DNA from 2 places in the Microbacterium sp. LTA6 genome. Region 1 is predicted to be linked to the other one. Evidence: predicted binding sites of a transcription regulator. Region 1 holds the regulator's gene; the other holds the start of a gene.
What was found. Region 1 encodes HrcA, which represses chaperone genes, less so after heat shock. Its sites were predicted from a motif close to TTNGCACTCGNNNNNNNCGAGTGCNAA; they were not measured.
Positions count from the first base shown of each region.

Region 2: a site for HrcA is predicted at 6,852-6,878, ahead of groES (co-chaperone GroES). Genes of this name have one in related genera too.

Region 1 is NZ_CP147855.1:3,097,258-3,108,099, forward strand. Features, by position in the region: gene LTA6_RS14680 (ABC transporter ATP-binding protein) at 1-167, opposite strand, end outside; gene LTA6_RS14685 (ABC transporter permease) at 164-1,069, opposite strand; gene LTA6_RS14690 (ABC transporter permease) at 1,090-2,073, opposite strand; gene lepA (translation elongation factor 4) at 2,313-4,163, shown strand; gene LTA6_RS14700 (DUF1990 family protein) at 4,237-4,890, shown strand; gene hemW (radical SAM family heme chaperone HemW) at 4,907-6,124, shown strand; gene LTA6_RS14710 (carboxylesterase family protein) at 6,121-6,990, opposite strand; gene LTA6_RS14715 (carboxylesterase family protein) at 6,924-7,304, opposite strand; gene hrcA (heat-inducible transcriptional repressor HrcA) at 7,430-8,464, shown strand; gene dnaJ (molecular chaperone DnaJ) at 8,509-9,624, shown strand; gene LTA6_RS14730 (16S rRNA (uracil(1498)-N(3))-methyltransferase) at 9,640-10,368, shown strand; gene LTA6_RS14735 (HIT domain-containing protein) at 10,424-10,774, shown strand; gene LTA6_RS14740 (PhoH family protein) at 10,824-10,842, shown strand, end outside.
Region 2 is NZ_CP147855.1:314,391-325,232, reverse strand. Features, by position in the region: gene alr (alanine racemase) at 1-979, shown strand, start outside; gene tsaE (tRNA (adenosine(37)-N6)-threonylcarbamoyltransferase complex ATPase subunit type 1 TsaE) at 976-1,458, shown strand; gene tsaB (tRNA (adenosine(37)-N6)-threonylcarbamoyltransferase complex dimerization subunit type 1 TsaB) at 1,589-2,212, shown strand; gene rimI (ribosomal protein S18-alanine N-acetyltransferase) at 2,209-2,718, shown strand; gene tsaD (tRNA (adenosine(37)-N6)-threonylcarbamoyltransferase complex transferase subunit TsaD) at 2,715-3,791, shown strand; gene LTA6_RS01485 (hypothetical protein) at 3,788-4,324, shown strand; gene LTA6_RS01480 (hypothetical protein) at 4,328-5,572, shown strand; gene LTA6_RS01475 (THUMP-like domain-containing protein) at 5,588-6,784, opposite strand; gene groES (co-chaperone GroES) at 6,966-7,262, shown strand; gene rarD (EamA family transporter RarD) at 7,405-8,292, shown strand; gene LTA6_RS01460 (ABC transporter substrate-binding protein) at 8,437-9,705, shown strand; gene LTA6_RS01455 (ABC transporter ATP-binding protein) at 9,832-10,566, opposite strand; gene LTA6_RS01450 (ABC transporter ATP-binding protein) at 10,563-10,842, opposite strand, start outside.

The DNA of each region.
Region 1 (10,842 bases):
CCCATGATCGCGAGCGAGGTGACGGACTTGCCCGAGCCGGATTCGCCGACGATGCCCAGCGTCTTGCCGGCTTCGAGGTCGAAGGAGACGCCGCGGACAGCGTCGACTCGACCGGCTTCTGAGGGGAAGCTGACTCGCAGGTCCCTGACGGAGAGAACAGTACTCATGCGCGACCTCCAGCCGCCGAGGTCGGATCAAGGGCATCGCGCAGACCATCGGCGATGAGTGCCATCGACACGGTGAGCATCGTCAGTGCTGCGGCGGGGAAGACGAACAGCCACGGAGCGCTGGCGAGCGTGCTCGAGCCGTAGCCGATGAGCGCGCCGAGCGACACATCGGGGAGCTTCACGCCGAACCCGAGGAACGACAGCGCCGTCTCGGTCAGCACAGCCGACACGATTCCGAGGGTGAAGTTGATCACGAGCAGCGAACCGATGTTCGGAAGCATATGGCGCAGGACGATGCGGATGCCGGAGAGCCCGGCGTATCGGGCGGCGTGGATGTACTCGCGCTCACGGAGAGAGAGGGAGAGGGTCCAGATGATGCGCGCCGGCATGAACCAGCCGACCACGAAGATCATCACCAGCGAGATCACGAGCCAGTTGCCGCCGACGTCGTTCGAGATCATTGCGAGGATCAGGAAGTTCGGGACCACCATCATGAAGTGGATGACGATCAGGGTGACGCGCTCGTAGAGCTTGCCGTAGTAGGCGGCGGTCGCACCGACGATCGCGGACACCACCGTCGTACCGACGGCGACGAGCAGGGCGATCATCATGGAACGCTGCAGGCCGACCGCGACCTGGGCGAAGTTGTCGTTGCCGGAGCCGTTGGTGCCGAACCAGTGCTCGGCCGACGGCCCCTTGCGCAATGCGAGGAAGTCCAGGTCGGTGTGGCTGTACTGCGCGACGAGCGGGCCGATGATGGCGAACAGGACGAGCGCGGCAAGGATGAACAGCCCGAGGACCGCGCCGCGGTTGCGCATGAAGCGGCGGCGGTACAGCGTCCACATCGAGGTGCGCTTGCGCCGCGTCGGTGCGGCCGGCTCCTTGCTCAGTTCAGGGGTCATCCCCAGAGTCTCGATGGACATCAGCTCACCCGCACTCTCGGATCGAGGACCACCACGGCGATGTCGGCGAGGATGGCGCCGATGGCCGTCAGCAGAGCGCCGAATGCGGCGATCGCGACGGTGCCGTGGATGTCGTTGGTGTTCAGGGTCTCGAGGAAGTACTTCCCCATACCGTTCCAGTTGAAGATCGTCTCGGTCAGCACGGCCCCGGTGAAGATGAGCGGAATCGTGAACGCGACCTGCGTCGTCACCGGGATCAGCGAAGTGCGCAGTGCGTGCTTGCGGATCGCCTGCTGCTTGGTCAGGCCCTTGGCGCGCGCGGTGCGGACGTAATCGGCCTTGATGTTGTCCAGCAGAAGGGAACGCTGCAGGAAGTGGATTCCGGCGTATCCCGTGAGCACGAGACCCAATGTCGGCAATGTGACGTGTTGGAGCACGTCGATGAGGACGGGGAAGAACCCTTCGACGCCTTGACTGGCGGAGCCGGTGACGTAGAAGACACGCACGCCGACGAGGTTGTTGAAGCCGATGGCGAGCAGGACGATGCCGAGACCGGCAACGACGACCGGAATGTTCATCGTGACGATCGACGTCGCCTGACCGATCCGGTCGGCGAGCTTGTACTGGCGGGAGGCCGTGTACACACCCAGCGCGATTCCGAGGATCGTGGTGATGATCGTGGCGCCCAGAACGAGCTCAGCGCTGACCCACATGCGGTAGGCGACCTGCTCGTTGACCGACTGACCGGTCGGCCCCAGGCCCCAGTCCCAGCGCAGGACGATGGCGGTGATCCAGTTCCACCACCGCTCGATCAGCGGCACGGTCTCGCTGAGGTTTCGTGGCTCCAGGAGGGCAGCGATCTCATCGGCTGTCTTCGGGGGGCGGCGACCGACGTAGTTGTTCTCGGGATCGAGGAAGTTCCAGGCGAGGAAGTAGGTGATGTTCGTCGCGATGACGATCATCAGTACCCACCCCACGAGGCGGCGCAACAGAAACTTGATCAAGGTAATGATTCTTTCTCGTTTACAGACGCGCTCGGGATCTGCCGACGCAGCGCTGGGTCGGTTGCAATTCAAGCATCATCCGACGATCCACGCGACGCGCGATCGGCTCCTGACGTGTGACGGAGTCGTGACGCCTGCGGGATTCAGTGTCACGGAACCGTCTGGGGCAACCTCGGGAGACTATCACCGGTTCGGGCGAATCGAGGATTAGCATCGCCTGACCGTAGAATCGTGTGGACATGTCACCACGCGCTCTCACCTCCCTTCAGCCTGCCGCGACTCCGGCGACGCAGATCCGCAACTTCTGCATCATCGCCCACATCGATCACGGCAAGTCGACGCTCGCCGACCGTATGCTCGGCATCACCGGCGTGGTCTCGGATCGCGACATGCGGGCGCAGTATCTGGACCGCATGGACATCGAGCGCGAACGCGGCATCACCATCAAGAGCCAGGCCGTGCGCATGCCCTGGATGCTGAACGGTGAGACGTTCGCGCTGAACATGATCGACACCCCCGGTCACGTGGACTTCACCTATGAGGTCTCCCGCTCGCTCGCGGCCTGCGAAGGAGCGCTTCTCCTCGTCGACGCCGCGCAGGGTATCGAGGCTCAGACCCTCGCGAACCTCTATCTCGCGCTGGAGAACGATCTGCACATCATCCCGGTGCTGAACAAGATCGATCTGCCGGCGGCCGACCCCGAGAAGTACGCGAAGGAACTCGCGTCTCTGATCGGCGGTCGCCCGGAAGACGTGCTGCGAGTTTCCGGCAAGACAGGCCTCGGTGTGGAGGATCTGCTCGACCGCCTCGTGGAGCAGATCCCGGCGCCGAAGGGCGACCCGGACGCTCCTGCCCGCGCGATGATCTTCGACTCCGTCTACGACGCCTACCGCGGCGTCGTCACCTATGTCCGCATGATCGACGGCTCCCTGGAGCCGCGCGAGCGTATCCAGATGATGTCGACGCGGGCCACGCACGACCTCCTCGAAATCGGCGTGTCCAGCCCGGAACCCGTGCCCTCGAAGGGTCTCGGCGTCGGCGAAGTGGGCTACCTCATCACCGGCGTGAAGGACGTGCGCCTGTCGAAGGTCGGCGACACCGTCACGACGGCCAGGAAGCCGGCATCCGATGCCCTTCCCGGCTACACCGACCCGAAGCCGATGGTCTACTCCGGTCTGTACCCGATCGACGGCAGCGACTACAGCGAGCTGCGCGAGGCGCTGGACAAGCTCAAGCTCTCCGACGCTTCTCTCGTGTACGAGCCGGAGACCTCCGTGGCGCTCGGCTTCGGTTTCCGCTGCGGGTTCCTCGGGCTGCTGCACCTGGAGATCATCACCGAGCGACTGGCCCGTGAGTTCGACCTCGATCTCATCACCACAGCACCCAGCGTGATCTACGAAGTGACCACCGACATCGGTGAGAAGGTGATCGTCACCAACCCGAGCGAGTACCCGGACGGTCGCGTCGCCTCGGTCGCCGAACCGATGGTCAAGGCCGCGATCCTGCTGCCGAAGGACTATGTCGGTACCGTGATGGAGCTCTGCCAGACGCGCCGCGGCGCGCTGCTGGGCATGGAGTACTTCTCCGAGGAGCGCGTCGAACTGCGATACATGATGCCGCTCGGTGAGATCGTCTTCGATTTCTTCGATCAGCTGAAGTCGAAGACGCAGGGGTACGCGAGCCTCGACTACGAGCCCGCCGGCCAGCAGGACGGCGACCTGGTCAAGGTCGATGTTCTGCTGCAGGGCGACAAGGTCGACGCGTTCAGCGCGATCGTGCACCGCGACAAGGCGTACGCCTACGGCACCCTGATGACGGAGCGGCTGCGCAAACTCATCCCACGCCAGAACTTCGAAGTCCCGATCCAGGCGGCGATCGGCGCGCGGATCATCGCCCGTGAGACGATTCGCGCCCTCCGCAAAGATGTCCTCGCCAAGTGCTACGGCGGTGACATCAGCCGCAAGCGCAAGCTGCTCGAGAAGCAGAAGGAGGGCAAGAAGCGCATGAAGATGGTCGGTCGTGTCGAGGTTCCGCAGGAGGCGTTCATCGCTGCTCTCTCCGGCGACGTCGACAGCAAGGACAAGAAGTAGATCTCCGCGGGATGTGACGTCCCGCGGCGCGTGGGGAGTGTTCGCCCAGGGAACGGGAAGTAGGCTGGAACTCATGCGGCGCGGGACTTTCCGAGACGACACGGTTGACTATGCGGCCGTGGGTGCGACCCACGCGCCCGATCTGATGCAGTATCCGCCGGAGCGCAGCATCCCCGCTGAGCAGTCCTGGCGGATCGGCAGTGGTGCGGAGCGATTCCAGTCCGCAGGTGAATCCCTGCTGACCTGGACGGCGCAGCGCGCGGCCGGCCTGAGCATCGAAGACGTCCGCCCGGCGTCGGGTCCTGCCTATGCAGGCGTGAGCTTCGATGCCGAGGGCAACCCCGTCGCTCCGAGCAAGCGCGACGTCGAGCAGCGCTTCGATGCCGAGGGAACCCCGTTCGTCGGTCCGGGCATGACGCTTCGCCTGCACGGTCGGGTCTCGGGCATGCGGGCGGATGCCGAGCTGCGCGTGATCTCGGTGACGGAGGAACCGCGCCGCGTCGGCTTCGTGCTCGGCACGGTCGGCGGTTCGGTCGTGAGCGGCGAGGAGTCCTTCGACCTCGAGTGGCGCGAGGACAACGACGAAGTGTGGTTCACCGTGCGAGCGTTCGATGCGCCGAATGCTCTGCTCTACCGGACGGTGCCGGTTCTGGTGAAGCGCCGCCGCCGTGAGCTGTTCGCGAGGTACCTCCGGGCGATCTCCCCGCTGTACGCGACCCCCGTCTGATGGCACGCACTCTCTGATGGGCGCGTCGCTCCCTCTCGGCGATCCCGCGCCCACCGACGGTCGTCTGCCGCACGACCTCCCGATCGATCTCACCGTGCCGTTCTCCGCGTACCTGCATATCCCGTTCTGCCGAGTGCGCTGCGGCTACTGCGACTTCAACACCTATACATCCGGTGAGCTGCGCGGAGCGCGGCAGGAGGACTACGCCTCGACGCTCGAGGCCGAGATCGCCCTGGCCCGAACCGTTCTCGGCGACGCCGGCGCCCTCCGACCGATGGACACGGTCTTCTTCGGCGGCGGCACCCCCACGCTGCTTCCGGCGGGGGATCTCGCCCGGATGCTGGGTGCCGCGGTCTCCGCGTTCGGGATCGTCGACGGTGCGGAGGTCACCGTCGAAGCCAACCCCGACACCGTGACGCCGTCCGTCGCCAGGACGCTGGCCGATGCCGGCGTGACTCGCCTGTCGATCGGCATGCAGTCCGCGGTGCCGCATGTGCTCGCCGCTCTGGACCGCACCCATGACCCGGAGAACGTGCGCACCGCCGTCGCCGCCGCCAAGGACGCGGGGCTGGCCGTGAGCGTCGATCTCATCTACGGCGCACCAGGGGAGTCACTCGCCGACTGGGAGGCTTCTCTCGATGCGGCGCTCGCACTCGAGTCCGACCACATCTCGGCGTACGCGTTGATCATCGAGGACGGCACGAAGCTCGCTCGCCAGATCCGCCGCGGCGAGGTGCCGACGCCCGACGACGACGTGCAGGCCGACATGTACGAACTGGCGGACGCGCGGCTCGCCGCCGCCGGCTTCGATTGGTACGAGATCAGCAACTGGGCTCGCGATCCCGACCAGCGATCGCGTCACAACCTCGCGTACTGGCGGGGGAGCGACTGGTGGGGGTTCGGGCCGGGGGCGCACAGCCACGTCGCAGGGCTCCGCTGGTGGAATGTGAAGCACCCCGCCGCCTACGCGCAGCGGCTCGCGGCATCCGAATCGCCGGCGGCCGGCACAGAGCGTCCCGGTGAACAGGCACGGATGCTGGAGCGGGTGCTGCTCGAGAGTCGATTGGCAGAAGGTTTCGCGGTGGCCGAACTGCCGCCCGCGAAGCGATCGCGCGTCGCGGGACTCATCGCAGACGGACTCGTCGATCCGGCATCCGCCCTGCGTGGTCGGGTGCGGCTGACGTTGCGCGGGCGGCTGCTGGCCGACGCGGTGGTCAGAGAACTCACCGACTAGGGCAGCAGGTCCATCGCCGTCGCGCGGCGCTGCACGACCGTCGTCGTCTCGGCGTCGAAAAGGCGGGTCTGGCGCTGTGCATCGAAAGCCGGCCAACCCGGATCGCCGGTCTTGATGAACCGAATCCATGCCGCGTGCATTTCTGCGGCGAGCTCCTGCGGCGCTTCAGGTCCGGCCATGCGCAGCGCCTCGTCATCGCCCAAACGGTCGAAGACGAACCCGAGTTCCAGCCCGTGTGCCGCGCGAAGATCGCGCACGGGACTCTGCCACGCGAACTCGTAGACGTACGTCGGCGCCTTCCGGGTGGACGCGAGCCTGCTCAGTGGCGCTCGGAGCATGCGGTCGGTCAGCAGCTGACCGGCGATCTCGCCGGGGGAGGCCTGTGGCCAGTCTGCTCGGTAGGCGCTCACCGCGCGCCGCGGGATGCGCAGGGCCAAGCGCGCAGCCAGCAGCTTGAGCTCAGTGATCCCGGCGAGGGCATCCGGTGTGAGCCACAGCCGGTACTCATCGGTGTTGGAGCCGATGAGAAGCGGAGTGTCGATCTCGCCGATCACCTCGTGGGGCGAGCGAGGAAGACTCTCCTCGTCGATCGCGAATTGGAACCCGGGTGCCCCGCGAAGCGGTGAAGAGCCCGCAGACAGCCGCCGGCGGATCTCGAGGAGACGATCCGGCGCCACCGCGGCGAAGGACTTCCGATCAGAACGGATTCCGAGCTGTTTCGCCATCTGCGCCGTGACCCTGCCGGCTTTGGCGAGTGTCTGCGCCTCGAGGGGGGCCGATTCGATGATCGCCCCGCTGATCATCCGCCGGGTGTCCTCCCTGGCGAGGAGGCCGGCGACGAGCGCTCCGCCCGCCGATTCACCCATCGCGGTGATCCGGGCCGCGTCGCCACCGCGTCGTCCGGCGCCCAGACGTTCACCGTGAGGATGTCGTCTCCATCGATGCGCACGGACCCGAGAAGCTCACCGATCGCGCCCGGATAGGGGAGCTGTGGAGCGGTGGCGCCGAAAGCGGTCGCCGAGCGCACACCGTTCCACGGTGCGGGAGGCTGCGGGGCACGGAAGCGATTCGCGCCGAAGGGAGCAGCCGCGTAGGGGATGCCCAGGAAGCGCCTGATGCCGTCCACCGCAGAGCCCTGTACGGTGCCGGTGCTGATGGTGATCCGGGGGTCGGGGGTCATGATCGTCATCGTATTGCCCGTTCGCGTCGATGAGTTCCAGGCGGAAAGGGTCGCGCACAGGTAGAATTGGCACTCTGAGTATTCGAGTGCCAGCGAACATCGGCGAGACAACGGGAGGAGGCGACATGGTCACCGAGCGAGGACTGCAGGTTCTCCGCGCGATCGTGCAGGACTATGTCGAGACCCGCGAACCCGTCGGGAGCAGGTCGATCGTCGACCGGTACTCCTTCGGCGTCTCCGCGGCGACGATCCGCAACGACATGGCGCAGCTCGAGGACGAGGAGCTGATCGCCGCACCGCACACCTCCTCCGGGCGGGTGCCGACCGACAAGGGCTATCGCGTCTTCGTCAACCACCTCGCCCAGCTGCGACCGCTCTCGGTCGCCCAGCGCACGGCGATCGAGTCGTTCCTCGCCGCACCCGCCGACCTCGACGACCTCATGGCCCGCACCGTCCGCGTGCTCACACAGCTCACGGGTCAGGTCGCGCTCGCCCAGTATCCGTCGTTCGCGCGCGCGCACCTCACGCACCTCGAGCTCGTCGCCCTGGCGCCGAACCGTCTGCTCGTCGTGCTCGTGACCGATGCCGGTGGCGTATCCCAGCGGCTCGCGCCGCTTCCCGTCGACGTCGACGAAGCAGACATGGCGGTGCTGCGTGCGCGTCTTTCCGCCCTGATCACCGGTCGTGCGGTCAGTGATGCCGCAGACCGTCTGGGCGGACTGCTGGCGGCGGCGGACTCGAAGACGAAGGATGCCGCGCTGCACACTCTCGCGTCGGTCATCGTCGACGAACTGGGAGAGTTCCGCCAGGAGCGGCTGGTGATGGCGGGAGCGGCGACGCTGGCCCGTCGCGAGCAGGACTTCCGCGGCAGCATCCATCCGATCCTCGAGGCGATCGAGGAGCAGGTCACCCTGCTGCGGCTGATGAGCGAGATGGTGAGCGACGAGCACGGCCTCGCGACGAGCATCGGCACGGAGAATGCTCCGTTCGGACTCGGCGAGGCCTCGATCGTCGCCAGCAACTACGCCGCCCCCAGCGGAACGGCGAGAGTCGGCGTGATGGGGCCGACCCGCATGGACTATCCGAGCAACCTCGCGGCGGCACGGGCCGTGGCCCGCTACCTGTCGCGGCTGCTCGACGAAGACGAGGGAAGCCGCTGACGCGGCTCCCGCACGAACGAACGCGCGTACGCGGAAAGGTGATTGTGGCGGACCACTATGAGGTTCTCGGAGTTTCCCGGGACGCTTCCACTGACGAGATCAAGAAGGCCTACCGACGCTTGGCGAGGCAGCTGCACCCGGATGTGAATCCGGGCGAGGAAGCGTCGGAGCGCTTCAAGCTCGTCACCCATGCCTATGACGTGCTCAGCGACGACGACTCCCGTCGTCGCTACGACATGGGCGGCGGTGACGGCGCCGGCCAGAACTTCAGTGGCTTCGGCGGGTTCGGCGACATCTTCGAGCAGTTCTTCGGGGCGTCACAGGGTGGCGGGCGCAGCGCCCGGCCGCGGTCGCGCCGGGAGCGCGGCCAGGACGCACTGGTCCGAGTGACACTCGAGCTCGGCGACGTCGTGTTCGGTGCGCACCGCGACATCGAGGTCGACACCGCCGTGCTCTGCGAGACCTGCCAGGGCTCCTGCTGCCAGGAGGGCACTTCGCCGGTGACCTGCGACATCTGCGGTGGATCCGGTCATGTGCAGCGTCAGGTGCGCAGTCTCCTCGGCAACGTCGTCACCTCTGCCCCGTGCGGCAGCTGCGAAGGCTACGGCACCACGATCCCGTATCCGTGCGCGACCTGTGGCGGTCAGGGGCGCGTGCGCTCTCGTCGTACGGTCTCGCTGGACATCCCCTCCGGTGTCGAGACCGGCCTGCGTCTGCAGCTTCCCGGCTCCGGCGAGGTGGGCAAGGCGGGCGGTCCGAACGGTGACCTCTACGTCGAGGTGACCGTGTCGCCGCACGCCGCGTTCAGCCGCGACGGTGACGATCTGCTCGCGACGCTCGAAGTGTCGATGACCGACGCGATTCTCGGCACGGAGACCTCGATCGACGGCCTCGATGGCGTCGTCGATCTGGAGATTCGTCCCGGCGTGCAGGCGGGCGACGTGCTCACCATCAAGGGCCGCGGAGTCACGCCACTGCGCGGTAGCCAGCGCGGCGACCTTCGGGTGGGAGTGCAGGTCGTCACGCCGACGAAGCTGGACTCTGCTCAGCGCGCGCTGATCGAGGACTTCGCGAAGAAGTCGAAGGCACCGGCTCCGCAACTCGCGCAGTTCCAGCAGGGTCTGTTCTCCAAGCTCCGCGATCGCTTCCGCACGCACTGACCGAAGGACTGAGCCATGGCGCTGCACTTCCTGCTTGAGTCGTCGTCGGATGCTTCGGTGGGCGACATCGTGTCGCTGACCGGTGCCGAGGCGAAGCATGCCGCCGTCGTGCGGAGGTTGCGGGTCGGTGAAACGGTGACGGTCGGCGACGGCTCCGGAGTCTGGCTCGCCGGGGTGGCCGAGGACGTGTCGCCATCGCAGGTCGATGTGCGGATCTCGGAGCGCACGGAACACGCGGCGCCGAGCCCGAGGATCGTGCTCGTGCAGGCGTTGGCCAAGGGCGACCGCGATGAGCTGGCTGTGCAGGCTGCGTGCGAGCTCGGCGTCGACGAGATCGTGCCGTGGCAGGCCAGCCGCAGCGTTTCGCGGTGGGACGGGCCGAAGGCGATCAAGGGCCGGGAGCGTTGGGCCTCCATCGTGCGCGAGGCGGCGAAGCAGGCGCACCGCGCCTGGGTTCCTGAGGTGTCAGCGCCGGTGTCGACCGCGCAGCTCGTCGAGCGCGTGGCGGTGCAGCGGGTGCTGCTGCTCGATCCGACGGCCGAGGTCCGGTTGTCCGACCTCACGCCAGACGGCCGAGACATCGTGCTCGTCGTGGGACCGGAAGGTGGCATCTCCGACGAGGAGCTCCGCCGCCTGGCGGATGCCGGTGCCGAACGCGTGCTGCTCGGTGAGACCGTGCTGCGCACCTCGACCGCTGGCCCTGCGGCGATCGCCGTGCTGTCGGTGGCCCTCGATCGCTGGTGATGCCCCGATGGGCTCCGGCGCCCATGGCACACAGGCCCGCAAGTAAGCTGGACCCATGACGGAACCCTCGATCTTCACGCGCATCCTGAACGGGGAGATCCCCGGCGAGATCCTCGCCGAGACCGACCGCCTCTTCGCACTGCGCGACATCGCCCCGCAGGCCCCCGTGCACCTCCTGGTGATCCCGAAGACGCAGGAGTACCCGAATGTCGCCGAGCTGGCGGCCGCCGATCCCGCCTTGCTGGCCGAGCTCATCGAGTTCGCCGAGAAGCTCGCGGTCGAGCACACCGAGGACGGCGATTTCCGCCTCGTCTTCAACACCGGTGCGAACGCCGGTCAAACCGTGTTCCACGTCCATGCCCATGTGCTGGGCGGCGGACTGAGCGAGCGGAGCGTCGGTGCCTGACTCCCGAGAATCCGAGGTCGTGGAGCGGATCTACGCCGATGGCGTCGCCATGGTGCAGTTGCTCGGGC
Region 2 (10,842 bases), 1.2 Mb from region 1:
CGCGGCCGCGGCTGTCGCGGCGCTCGCGGCCGGCGCCACCAGGATCGGTGTGGCGCAGATCCCCGAGGCTCTGGAGCTGCGCCGGCAGGGCGTGCACGCGCCGATCATCGCGTGGCTGCACGCCCCGGGAGAGCGGTTCGAACAGGCTGCTGCCGAGCGCATCGAGGTGGGCATCTCCTCGTTCGACCAGCTCGAGGCTGCCGCCGCGGCTGCGCACGTCGATGAGCCGGTCGCGGTGCATCTAAAGCTCGAGACCGGTCTGTCCCGCAACGGGATCGCTCCCGCCGACTGGGGGCGCGTGCTCGCCGAGGCCGCGCGACTGGAACGGATCGGCCGGCTGCGCATCGTGGGCATCTTCAGCCACCTCTCGAACACCTCGCTCGACGACGATCGCTCCGCTCTCGAGAAGTTCGAGGAGGGGGTGGCCGCCGCGGCGGCCTTCGGCATCCGACCGGAACTCCGGCACATCGCAGCGACCGCCGCGGCCATCGATCGTCCGGAGATGAGGCTCGATGCCGTCCGGGTCGGCATCGGGATCTACGGCCTGTCGCCGTTCGAGGATCGCACGTCGGCCGAGCTGGGCCTCAGGCCAGCGATGACCTTGCGCGGGGCCGTGGCAGCGGTGCGCCGGGTGCCGGCCGGAACCGGGGTGTCCTACGGCTACGCGCACCGCACTGAGCGGGACACGACCCTCGCGCTCATCCCGTTCGGCTATGCGGATGGCATTCCGCGCCAAGCCTCGGGCAAGGCGCACGTCGCGATCTCGGGCCGCCGCTTCGCGAACGTCGGACGCATCGCGATGGACCAGTTCGTCGTCGACGTCGGCGATACCGCCATCTCGGTCGGTGACGAAGTGGTGCTGTTCGGTGATCCGACGCTGGGCGTGCCATCGGCAGCCGAATGGGCGGATGCCGCAGACACCATCAACTACGAGATCGTCACCCGCATCGGCCCGCGGGTGCCGAGGCGTACGTCGTGAGCATCGATCCGGCTTTTCTCGGGCGCCGAACCATCGCCACGGTGGAGGACATGGAGCAGCTCGGATTTCGCATCGGCGAGCAGCTGCAGGCCGGCGACCTGCTGATCCTCACCGGTCCACTCGGGGCCGGCAAGACGACGTTCACCCGCGGTCTCGCCGAGGGTCTCGGCGTGCGCGGGCCGGTGCAGAGCCCGACGTTCGTGATCGCACGGACGCATCCCTCGCTGGTCGGTCGGGCGCCTCTCGTGCACGTCGACGCGTATCGGCTGGGTTCGGCATCCGAGCTCGACGACCTCGACCTCGACGTCGCCCGGTCGGTCGTCGTGATCGAGTGGGGGCGGGGCATGGCAGAGGAACTCGTCGAGGCCTGGTGGGACATCGAACTGGAGCGCCCGGTCGGCGCCGGCGACGCCCTCGCCGACGAGGATCTCGATGCCGACGCTCCGCGGGTCGTCACGATCGCGCGCGTCGAACGCTGAGGGCGCGGCGGGATCAGGCAGACCTCGTCCACAACTCCGGAAGAACGTCGCGATATCGTCCGATCCGGGCGATGGTGACGTTCACACCGGGCAGATCTCCGGAGTTATGAACGCCGACTACCCTGGAAGGGTGATCCTCGCCGTCGATACCTCCCTGGGCACGGCCGTCGCGCTCATCGATGCAGACGGCCGGCCGCGAGCGGAAGCAGCGACCGCCGACCCGCTCGGGCATGCCGAGGTCATCGGGGACCTGCTCCAGAACGTCCTCGATGAGGCGGATGCCGGCGACATCACCCACGTCGTCGCGGGCATGGGCCCCGGGCCGTTCACCGGTCTCCGCATCGGCATCGCCGCTGCCCGCGCATTCGCGCTCGGCCGTGCGATCCCGATCATCCCGGTTCCCAGTCACTTCGCCGCCGCGCTCACCGCCATCGACACGGATGCCGTGACCGGCGCTTTCGCGATCGTCACGGACGCGCGCCGCAGAGAGGTCGCGATCACCGTGTTCGACGGGAAGGACGACGACGGCATTCCGCGCGTCGTGGCCGACACGATCCTGCTTCCGCGCATCGACGCCGACACGCATCTGGGCGGCATCCGCCGGATCGATGTCGACGCGCTCTCCGCCGCCGATCTCGCCCGTGTCGGCGCGAACGCGAACGCCGCCGGCCGTGCGCTCGCCGACGCTGAGCCGTTGTATCTGCGAGCCCCCGACGTGAAGCTCCCCGGCGCCCCGAAGCGGGTCGGATCATGACGCTCCGCGCGGCTGACCCGGCTGATCTGGCCGCGATCATGGGTATCGAGAACCGCTCGTTCCCCGGCGACGCGTGGAGCACCGAGACCATGGCGGCCGAGCTCGCGAGCCCGCATGGCGTCTACCTCGTCGACGAGGCGGACGGCGACGTCATCGGCTACGGGGGCATCCGCGCCCTCCCGGGCGGGGCGGATGCCGACATCCAGACGATCGCATACGACGCCGAGCATCGCGGTGGCGGGCGAGGCCGCGCGCTGCTGCGTGCGCTGCTCGCCGAGGCCGTGGCGCGCGGTGCCCGCGAGATGTTCCTCGAGGTCAGGGCGGACAATCCGGCAGCTGAGGGGCTCTACCGCTCCGAGGGATTTCTGGAGATCGGACGACGCCCGCACTACTACCAGCCCGATGACGTCGACGCGATCGTGATGAGACTCGATCTGCGGGGCTCGGCAAGCACAGGGGCCCATGTGCCGGATGCGACGGATGCCGTGAAGGAGACCCGCACATGAGCGGACCGCTGGTGCTCGGCATCGAGACGAGCTGCGACGAGACCGGGATCGGGATCGTCCGCGGACGCACGCTGCTGACGAACACGATCGCCTCCAGCATGGATGAGCACGCCCGCTACGGCGGCGTCGTGCCCGAAGTCGCGGCACGCGCGCACCTCGAGGCGCTGCAGCCGTCGATCGAGAAGGCTCTGAGCGAAGCCGGGGTGCGACTCGAAGATCTCGATGCCATCGCCGTCACCAGCGGCCCAGGGCTCGCCGGCGCACTCATGGTCGGTGTCGGCGCGGCGAAGGGTCTCGCAGTGTCGCTCGGCAAGCCGCTATACGCGGTGAATCACCTGGTCGGGCACATCGCCGCCGACATCCTGACTGCGGATTCCGAACCGCTCGAGTACCCGACGATCGCGCTCCTCGTCTCCGGCGGACACACGTCGCTCCTGCACGTGCGCGATCTCACCAGCGACGTCGAGCTGCTCGGCGAGACGATGGACGACGCAGCGGGGGAGGCCTTCGACAAGGTCGCTCGACTGCTGTCTCTGCCGTACCCGGGCGGGCCGGAGATCGACCGGGCTGCGGCGTCCGGTGACCCGAACGCCATCAGGTTCCCTCGTGGCCTCTCGCGCGCATCCGACATGGCGAAGCACCGCTACGACTTCTCGTTCTCCGGGCTGAAGACCGCGGTGGCGCGCTGGGTCGAGCGCTGTGAGGCCGACGGCGTCGAGGTGCCGGTGGCAGACGTGGCGGCGAGTTTCCGCGAGGCGGTCGTCGACGTGCTGGTGACGAAGGCGCTTGCCGCGTGCGTCGACCTCGGCGTGCCGCGGCTGCTGCTCGGCGGCGGGGTCATCGCCAATCGACGGCTTCGCGAGGTCGCCCTGGCCCGCGCAGAGGTCGCGGGCGTCACCGTGAGGATTCCGCCGCTGTCCCTGTGCACCGACAACGGCGCGATGATCGCGGCGCTCGCCGCGGAGTTGATCTCCTCGGGTCGACGGCCGTCGACGCTGGCCTTCGGGGCCGACTCGACTCTGCCGGTCACCGAGATCCAGGTGGCCGAGACGGTGGAGGAGGTGCCCGCATGACCGACGCACCGCGCACAGCGGGGACCGACGGCATCGACGCGTCGAAGCGAGCGGCGTCGACCGATGGCGCCATCGCGGATCCGCTGCACACGAGCATCGATCGCCCGAGCGGCGAGGTCGAACGACCGGCGGGCCTGGCGAAGATCCCGGGGGCCCGAGGGGACGGATACACGCGGCTGCCCACGGGGCCGGTCGGCATCGAACCGGTGGTCGCGAGCGGGCCGGACCCGGACGCCGTCGGAGCGCCGGCGGTCGAATGGGAGCCGACGGGCACAGACGGCACGGAGATCGAAGACACGCGTCTGGCACCGTGGGCGCTGCTCGCCGCGATCGTCGCGCTCGGCACCTCGTTCTTCGTCGGCTGGGGCATTCCCGTCGCGATCGTCGCCGTGATCGCGGCGATCATGTCGCTGCGCCGCCCGGTCGAGAGCCGAGCCATCGCACGATGGGCGCTCGTGCTCGGCCTGTGCGCGATGGTGTACAGCCTGGGCTGGCTGGTCTGGGCTGGCATGCAGTTCGAGAGACTTGGATAGCGGATGCTCAGCGCCGACGAACTCGTGGAACTCCGCGCGTTGCAGGCGCGGGCATACGGGCGCGACGGCGGCCTCTCCGACGCGGATGCCGAGCGGATGCGGCAGCTCGAGCTCCAGCGAATGCCGGCGTCTAGTGCGGATCAGGGCGTTTCGTCTCGCTCCGCTCGCTCAACGGTCGGGGAAGCGACCCTCATCGACCGGGCTTCTTCGTCGGTCGTTGAGCGAGGAGCGCAGCGACGAGACGAAACGCCTGCACCGGCGTCGACAGCGGATCAGCGCGTTTCGACTCGCTTCGCTCGCTCAACGACCGAGGAGGGGGCGGATGGCTCAACGACCGAGGTGGCGCCTGAGCTGAGCCGCGGCACGCTGCGCCGGTTCTGGCGCCCGCTGGCCGCCGTGGCCGCGGCGCTTCTCCTCCTCGGCCTCGCCGCCGGGTGGGCGATCTTCGGGCAGCGCTCGGAGGCGATCGCGCTGACCGCCGACGAGGTGCAGCGCCGGCTCGAGCTCTATGACAAAGGCAATTACGACGAAGGGTCGGTACGCGCTGTCCGTCGCGACGAGGAAGCTCTGGTCTGGTATGCCACGAAGAACGACGGCGAGTTCGCGTGCCTTGTGCTCGACGTCGGGGAGCTCTCGACGCTCGACTGCCGCCCGGTGGCCGACGCCGCGGCGCACGGCATGAACGCGTTCCTGACGCTCGAGGAATCCGACCCTGACCCGGAGACCGGGGCTTATGAGAGCACGGGCATCGGCGCGACCCTGCTGTACTCCGCTGACGACGAGCCGATGGTCGCGATCCAGCGCTGGACGAACTCGGGCAACTGGCTCGAACAGTTCGACGAAAGTCGGCATCCACGCATCGAGGAGCTCATCGCGCAGGGGTATGACGCGTCGATGCTTAGCGAGGCCGGGACCTTCGATGGTCAACCTGTGTGGCTGGCGCATCGTACGGAGAACGACGCGCGCTGCCTGATCGTCGACCGCGAGTCGTCCAGCGCGGAGACATGCCTTCCGTCCGCGCAGGCTCTGGATGACGGCCTCTCGCTGACGATCGTCGACGTGGATGCGGCGAGTGGCATCACCAGGAGGTGGACTTTCGACGTGCTCTTCACGAAATGGCAGACCCCGTACCTCACGATCACCGCTGATGCGGGCGAACTGTTCACCGTCAAGCCAGGCGATCGGGTCGAGGTGGGCGGCGAGCACGGCGACCCGATCGAGGTCGGCACCGACGTTCCGCAGGGGTGATCTCCTCGGGGCGCGCTATTCCGCGTGCACTCGGTCGGCGAGGATCGCGAGACGCCGACTGCCGATTCGAGTGAGGATCAGTGTCGCCGACTCGTCACCGCGCAACGTCAGCTTCTTCCGGAAGGCGGCCGGGTCGATGTCCATGCCGCGTTTCTTGATCTCCAGCGTGCCGATGCCGTTGGCCTTGAGCACGGCGTTGATCGACTTCGGGTTCGCCGGCGTCGTCTCGCGCACGCGGAACGACTGCACGAACGGGCTCGTGAGAGCAGCATCCGACGTCAGATAGGCGATGTGCTCGTCGAGCATGCCGGCCTCCAGGCTCCGCGCCACGTCGCCGATGAGACGCGCACGGATCACCGCGCCGTCGGGTTCGTGCAGGTACGCGCCGAGTTCCCGGACCGGGGCGTCCTCGGCATCCGCACCGGCGGTGAGTTCGTACGAGTGGTCGCCACGGATCACCAGCGCCGCTCTGCGTACCTCGTTCCGGGCGAGCACGCCCGTCCACAGCACCAGCTCCACGACGCTGCCGTCGACGCTGACCCATTGCGCTTCGGCATCCGCCGGCAGGGCGTCACGGTCGTGTCCTGGGCCGAGCTTGATCCCGGTCGGAACGCGCGATGCCAGTTCGAATGCCCAGTCCAGCGAGGGGGAGTAGTCGGATGCCGTGACGCGTCGCGTCTCGCTGTGGCCCGAAGTGCGTCGTGCTGGGTCCATCCAGACGGCGTCCACCCCGCTGAGGTCGGCCGATTCGGCGGTGCCGTGCTGCACGCTCACATCGCCGGCGAAGGGGGCGAGGTTGTACGCCGCGATCGCGGATGTGACCTCGTCGGCATCGACAGCGTGCACACGGAGTCCCGCGCCGGCGAAGGCGAGGGCGTCGCCGCCGATGCCGCATCCCAGGTCTGCGACGCTCGTGATGCCGGCACCGCGCATGCGCTGGGCGTGCCTGGCGGCCACGCCGAGGCGAGTCGCCTGTTCGAGCCCAGCGCGGGTGAACAGCATCCGATCGGCGAAGGCGCCGAACTTCGACTTCGCCCGAGCCCGCAGACTCACCTGTCCGACCACGGCGGTGACGAGCTCAGGGGAGTGGCCCGCTGCGCGCATCCGTGAGACCGTGCGGGTGACGTCGGACAGCGACTCGAGGGGCTCGGTGCCGTCGAGAAGCGACAGACCTTCGGCGGTGAGCAGGGTGCGCAGCTCGGACATCTCCACCACGCCAGCCTATGCGGCCGAGCGTTTCGTCTCGGCCCGCTCTCTCGACGATCGGCAGGACCGAGGGCTGGCACTCGCATTGCATGAGTGCCAATGGACCGCATACACTGGGATTAGCACTCTCGGGTTGAGAGTGCGAACAAGTCTTTCGTGTCAGCGTCAAGGAAAGAAGAGGTAGACCGTGTCGGTTTCCATCAAGCCGCTCGAGGACCGCATCGTCATCCAGCAGGTCGAGGCCGAGCAGACCACCGCGAGTGGCCTGGTCATCCCCGACACTGCCAAGGAGAAGCCCCAGGAGGGCGAGGTCGTGGCCGTTGGCCCCGGCCGCATCGACGACAACGGCAACCGTGTTCCGATCGATGTCGCCGTCGGCGACCGCGTGCTCTACAGCAAGTACGGCGGCACCGAGGTGAAGTTCGGCGTGGACGAGTACCTCGTGCTCTCCGCCCGCGACGTCCTCGCGGTCGTCGTTCGCTGAGCCAGCGCAGTTCTCGAAGGGCCCGGATGCATCCGCATCCGGGCCCTTCTGCGTCCCCGCCGGCCTCCGGGTCGGCTGCCGGGCATAGGGTTGTGCAGTGAGCCCAGACCCGTCCACCCGTGAGAGCCGCGCCTCCGGGGCCATGTACGCGGGCGGGGCCTACCTGCTGTGGGGCGTGCTGCCCCTTTACTTCCTGCTGCTGGCGCCCACCGGGGCCTGGGAGGTCGTCGCCTGGCGCGTGCTGCTCTCCTTCGTGTTCTGTCTGGTGCTGCTGACGATCACCCGGGGCTGGGGCGCGTTCCGCGCGATCGTGCGGCAGCCGAAGCTGCTGGGCTGGACGGCGCTCGCCGGTCTGCTCATCTACGTCAACTGGCAGGTGTTCCTCATCGGAACCCTCAGCGATCGCATCGTCGAGACGAGCCTCGGGTACTTCATCAACCCGATCACCACCGTGCTGCTCGGCGTCTTCGTGCTGCACGAACGCATCAGACGGCTGCAGTGGGCCGCGATCGGCATCGCCGCTGCGGCGGTCGCCGTGATCGTCATCGGGTACGGGGAATTCCCGTGGATCGCGCTTTCGCTCACCGCGTCGTTCGGCGTCTACGGACTCATCAAGAAGAAGATCGGTCCGGCGGTGGACGCCGTCAGCGGCCTGACCCTGGAATCGTTCTGGCTCATCCCCATCGCCGTCGTTCAGCTCATCGTCGTCGCGCAGACCTCCGGAATCACGATGGGCACGAACGGCGGATGGCACGCCCTGCTGCTCGCCTTCGCGGGAGTCGTCACCGCGGTGCCGCTGCTGATGTTCGCGGCGGGTACCCGCCGGGTCAACCTGACCGTGATCGGGATGATCCAGTTCATCACTCCGATCATGCAGTTCGTGATCGGTGTCGCGTTCCTGCACGAGCCGATGCCGCCTGAGCGGTGGGCCGGATTCATCATCGTGTGGGTCGCGATCGCGGTCTTCGTCGTCGACCTGCTGCTCGCCGCGCGTCGTGGCCGACGGACGGACCCCGCCGAGCTCATCTGAATCCGAGGCGCACCGAGGTAGACACGGAGTCCCGGATCGTTAACGCACCGAAACACTTGCGTCTCCATCTCGCTGTGATCACGCTCTAGGGTTAGAGCACTCGATCGTGGTCATACTCCACGTTCAGACACGCAAGGGAGCATCATGAACGCACTGAAGGGCTCGCGCACAGCGAAGGTCTTCGCGGGGATCGCGCTGCTCAGCGCATCCGCAATCGTTATCGCCGGCTGCAGCAGCCCGACGACCGACAAGCCGTCCGACGAGGGCGGGAACAAGCCAGCGGCAGACCTGACGCTGAAGCTCGGCTCGCTGCTGCCGCAGACCGGCGCCCTGTCCTTCCTCGGCCCGCCGATGCAGGCAGGCTCCCAGCTGGCGGTCGCAGAGGTCAACGACGCCAAGGCCGGGGTCACCATCGACCTGACCGCTGCGGACGAGGGCGACACCGACACCAAGGCATACGAGACGTCGATCGCGCAGCTGCAGAGCGAAGGCGTCGCCGCTGTCGTCGGCGCCGCGTCGTCGGCCGTTTCCAAGCTGATCCTGGACGGCAACATCAGCTCCGGGATCATCACGATCTCGCCGTCTAACACTTCTCCGGACTTCACCGCGTGGGACGACAACGGTCTCTACTTCCGCACCGCCCCCAGCGACCTGCTGCAGGGTGAGGTGCTCGGAAACCTGATCGCCGAAGACGGCCACAAGACGCTGGGCATCATCTACCAGAACAACGCCTACGGCACCGGACTCTTCGACGCGATCTCCTCGACGTTCGAAGGCACCGGCGGCGAGATCGTGGCCGAGGCTGCGTTCAACATCGGCGACGCGCAGTTCGACGCTCAGGTGTCGACGATCATGGCGGCCAAGCCCGACGCGATCGCCGTCGTCTCGTACGACGAGTTCAAGACGATCGCTCCGCTGCTCGTGAACGCGGGCGCTGACCCGAAGAGCTTCTACCTCGTCGACGGCAACCTCTCCAACAGCTACGCGACGGACCTTCCCGCCGTGAAGCTCGAGGGCGCCAAGGGCACCAAGCCCGGACCCGCTCTGGAAGACGACTTCACTGATCGTCTTCAGGAGCTGTGGACCGGTGAGGGCAACCCCGAGATCGAGGACGAGACCTACGCGGCCGAGGCGTACGACGCAGTGATCCTGCTCGCGCTGGCTTCGCTCGCGGCGGGCTCGACCGAGGGCGTCGACATCGCAGCCAAGATGCAGGAAGTCTCCGGCGGCTCCGGCGATGGCGAGAAGTGCACCAGCTTCGCCGAGTGCGCCGAGATCATCAACGGAGGCGGCACGGCCGACTACGACGGCTACTCCGGTGACGTCACGTTCGACGAGAACGGCGACCCGAAGGGTGCCGCAATCGGCGTCTTCGAGTACGGCGCAGACAACACCTACTCGCGGATCAACTGACCGAACCGCAGTGTGAAGGCCCCGGATGCTGGCATCCGGGGCCTTCCTCGTGCCGGGAGCGCGGATGGGAACGGACATGCAGAAGGGGGTGGATGCCGTGGCATCCACCCCCTTCTGCGAGACGTCTCAGGCCGCGTCGGTGCCCAGGGTACCCAGGTAGAGGCCGATGACCTTCGGGTCGTTCAGCAGCTCGCGACCGGTGCCCTCGTAGGCGTCCTTGCCCTGATCGAGCACGTAGCCGCGATCACAGATCTGCAGGCAGCGTCGCGCGTTCTGCTCGACCATGATGGTCGTGACGCCCGCCTTGTTGATGTCGGAGACGCGGATGAACGCATCATCCTGCCGCACCGGCGAGAGTCCTGCCGAGGGCTCGTCCAGCAGCAGGACGGACGGATCCATCATCAGTGCGCGCGACATCGCCACCATCTGACGCTCGCCGCCCGACAGCGATCCGGCGCGTTGCTTGAGGCGCGTACCCAGCTCCGCGAAGATGCTGGAGACGAACTCCAGCCGCTCCGCGTAGATCTTGGGGTTCTGGTACAACCCCATCTGCAGGTTCTCCTCGATCGTGAGCGACGGAAAGACGTTGTTCGTCTGCGGAACGAACGCCACACCGCGCTTGACGAGCTTGTCGGCCTTCAGCCCGACGATGCTCTCGCCGTTCAAGGTGACCTCGCCGGAGCGCACGTTCACGAGTCCGAACATCGCCTTGAGCAGGGTCGACTTGCCGGCCCCGTTCGGTCCGATGATGCCGATCAGCTCGCCCTTGCGGGCGACGAGGTTCGCCCCGTTGAGGATGTTGACACCGGGGAGGTACCCGGCGTGGACATCCTTCATCTCCACGACGATGTCGTCGCTCATGCCTTCTCCTCATCGGTCGCAGTCGGTCGGGTCGGCTCGGCCGCGGTCGCTCCGGCCGGGCCATGAGCCGATGGCTGCTCGCCGGCCAGCTCGGCCTGCGCCTCGGCCTCGATCTCGCGGCGCAGACGTTCGGCCGCCGCGGATTCGATGACGGGGATCCTGCCCGTGACCGCGCCCAGATCGAGATCCTGGTGAGCGCCGAGATACGCATCGACGACGGCAGGATCTTCCATGACCTCGTCGGGTGGCCCTTCAGCCACGACGCGTCCCTCTGCC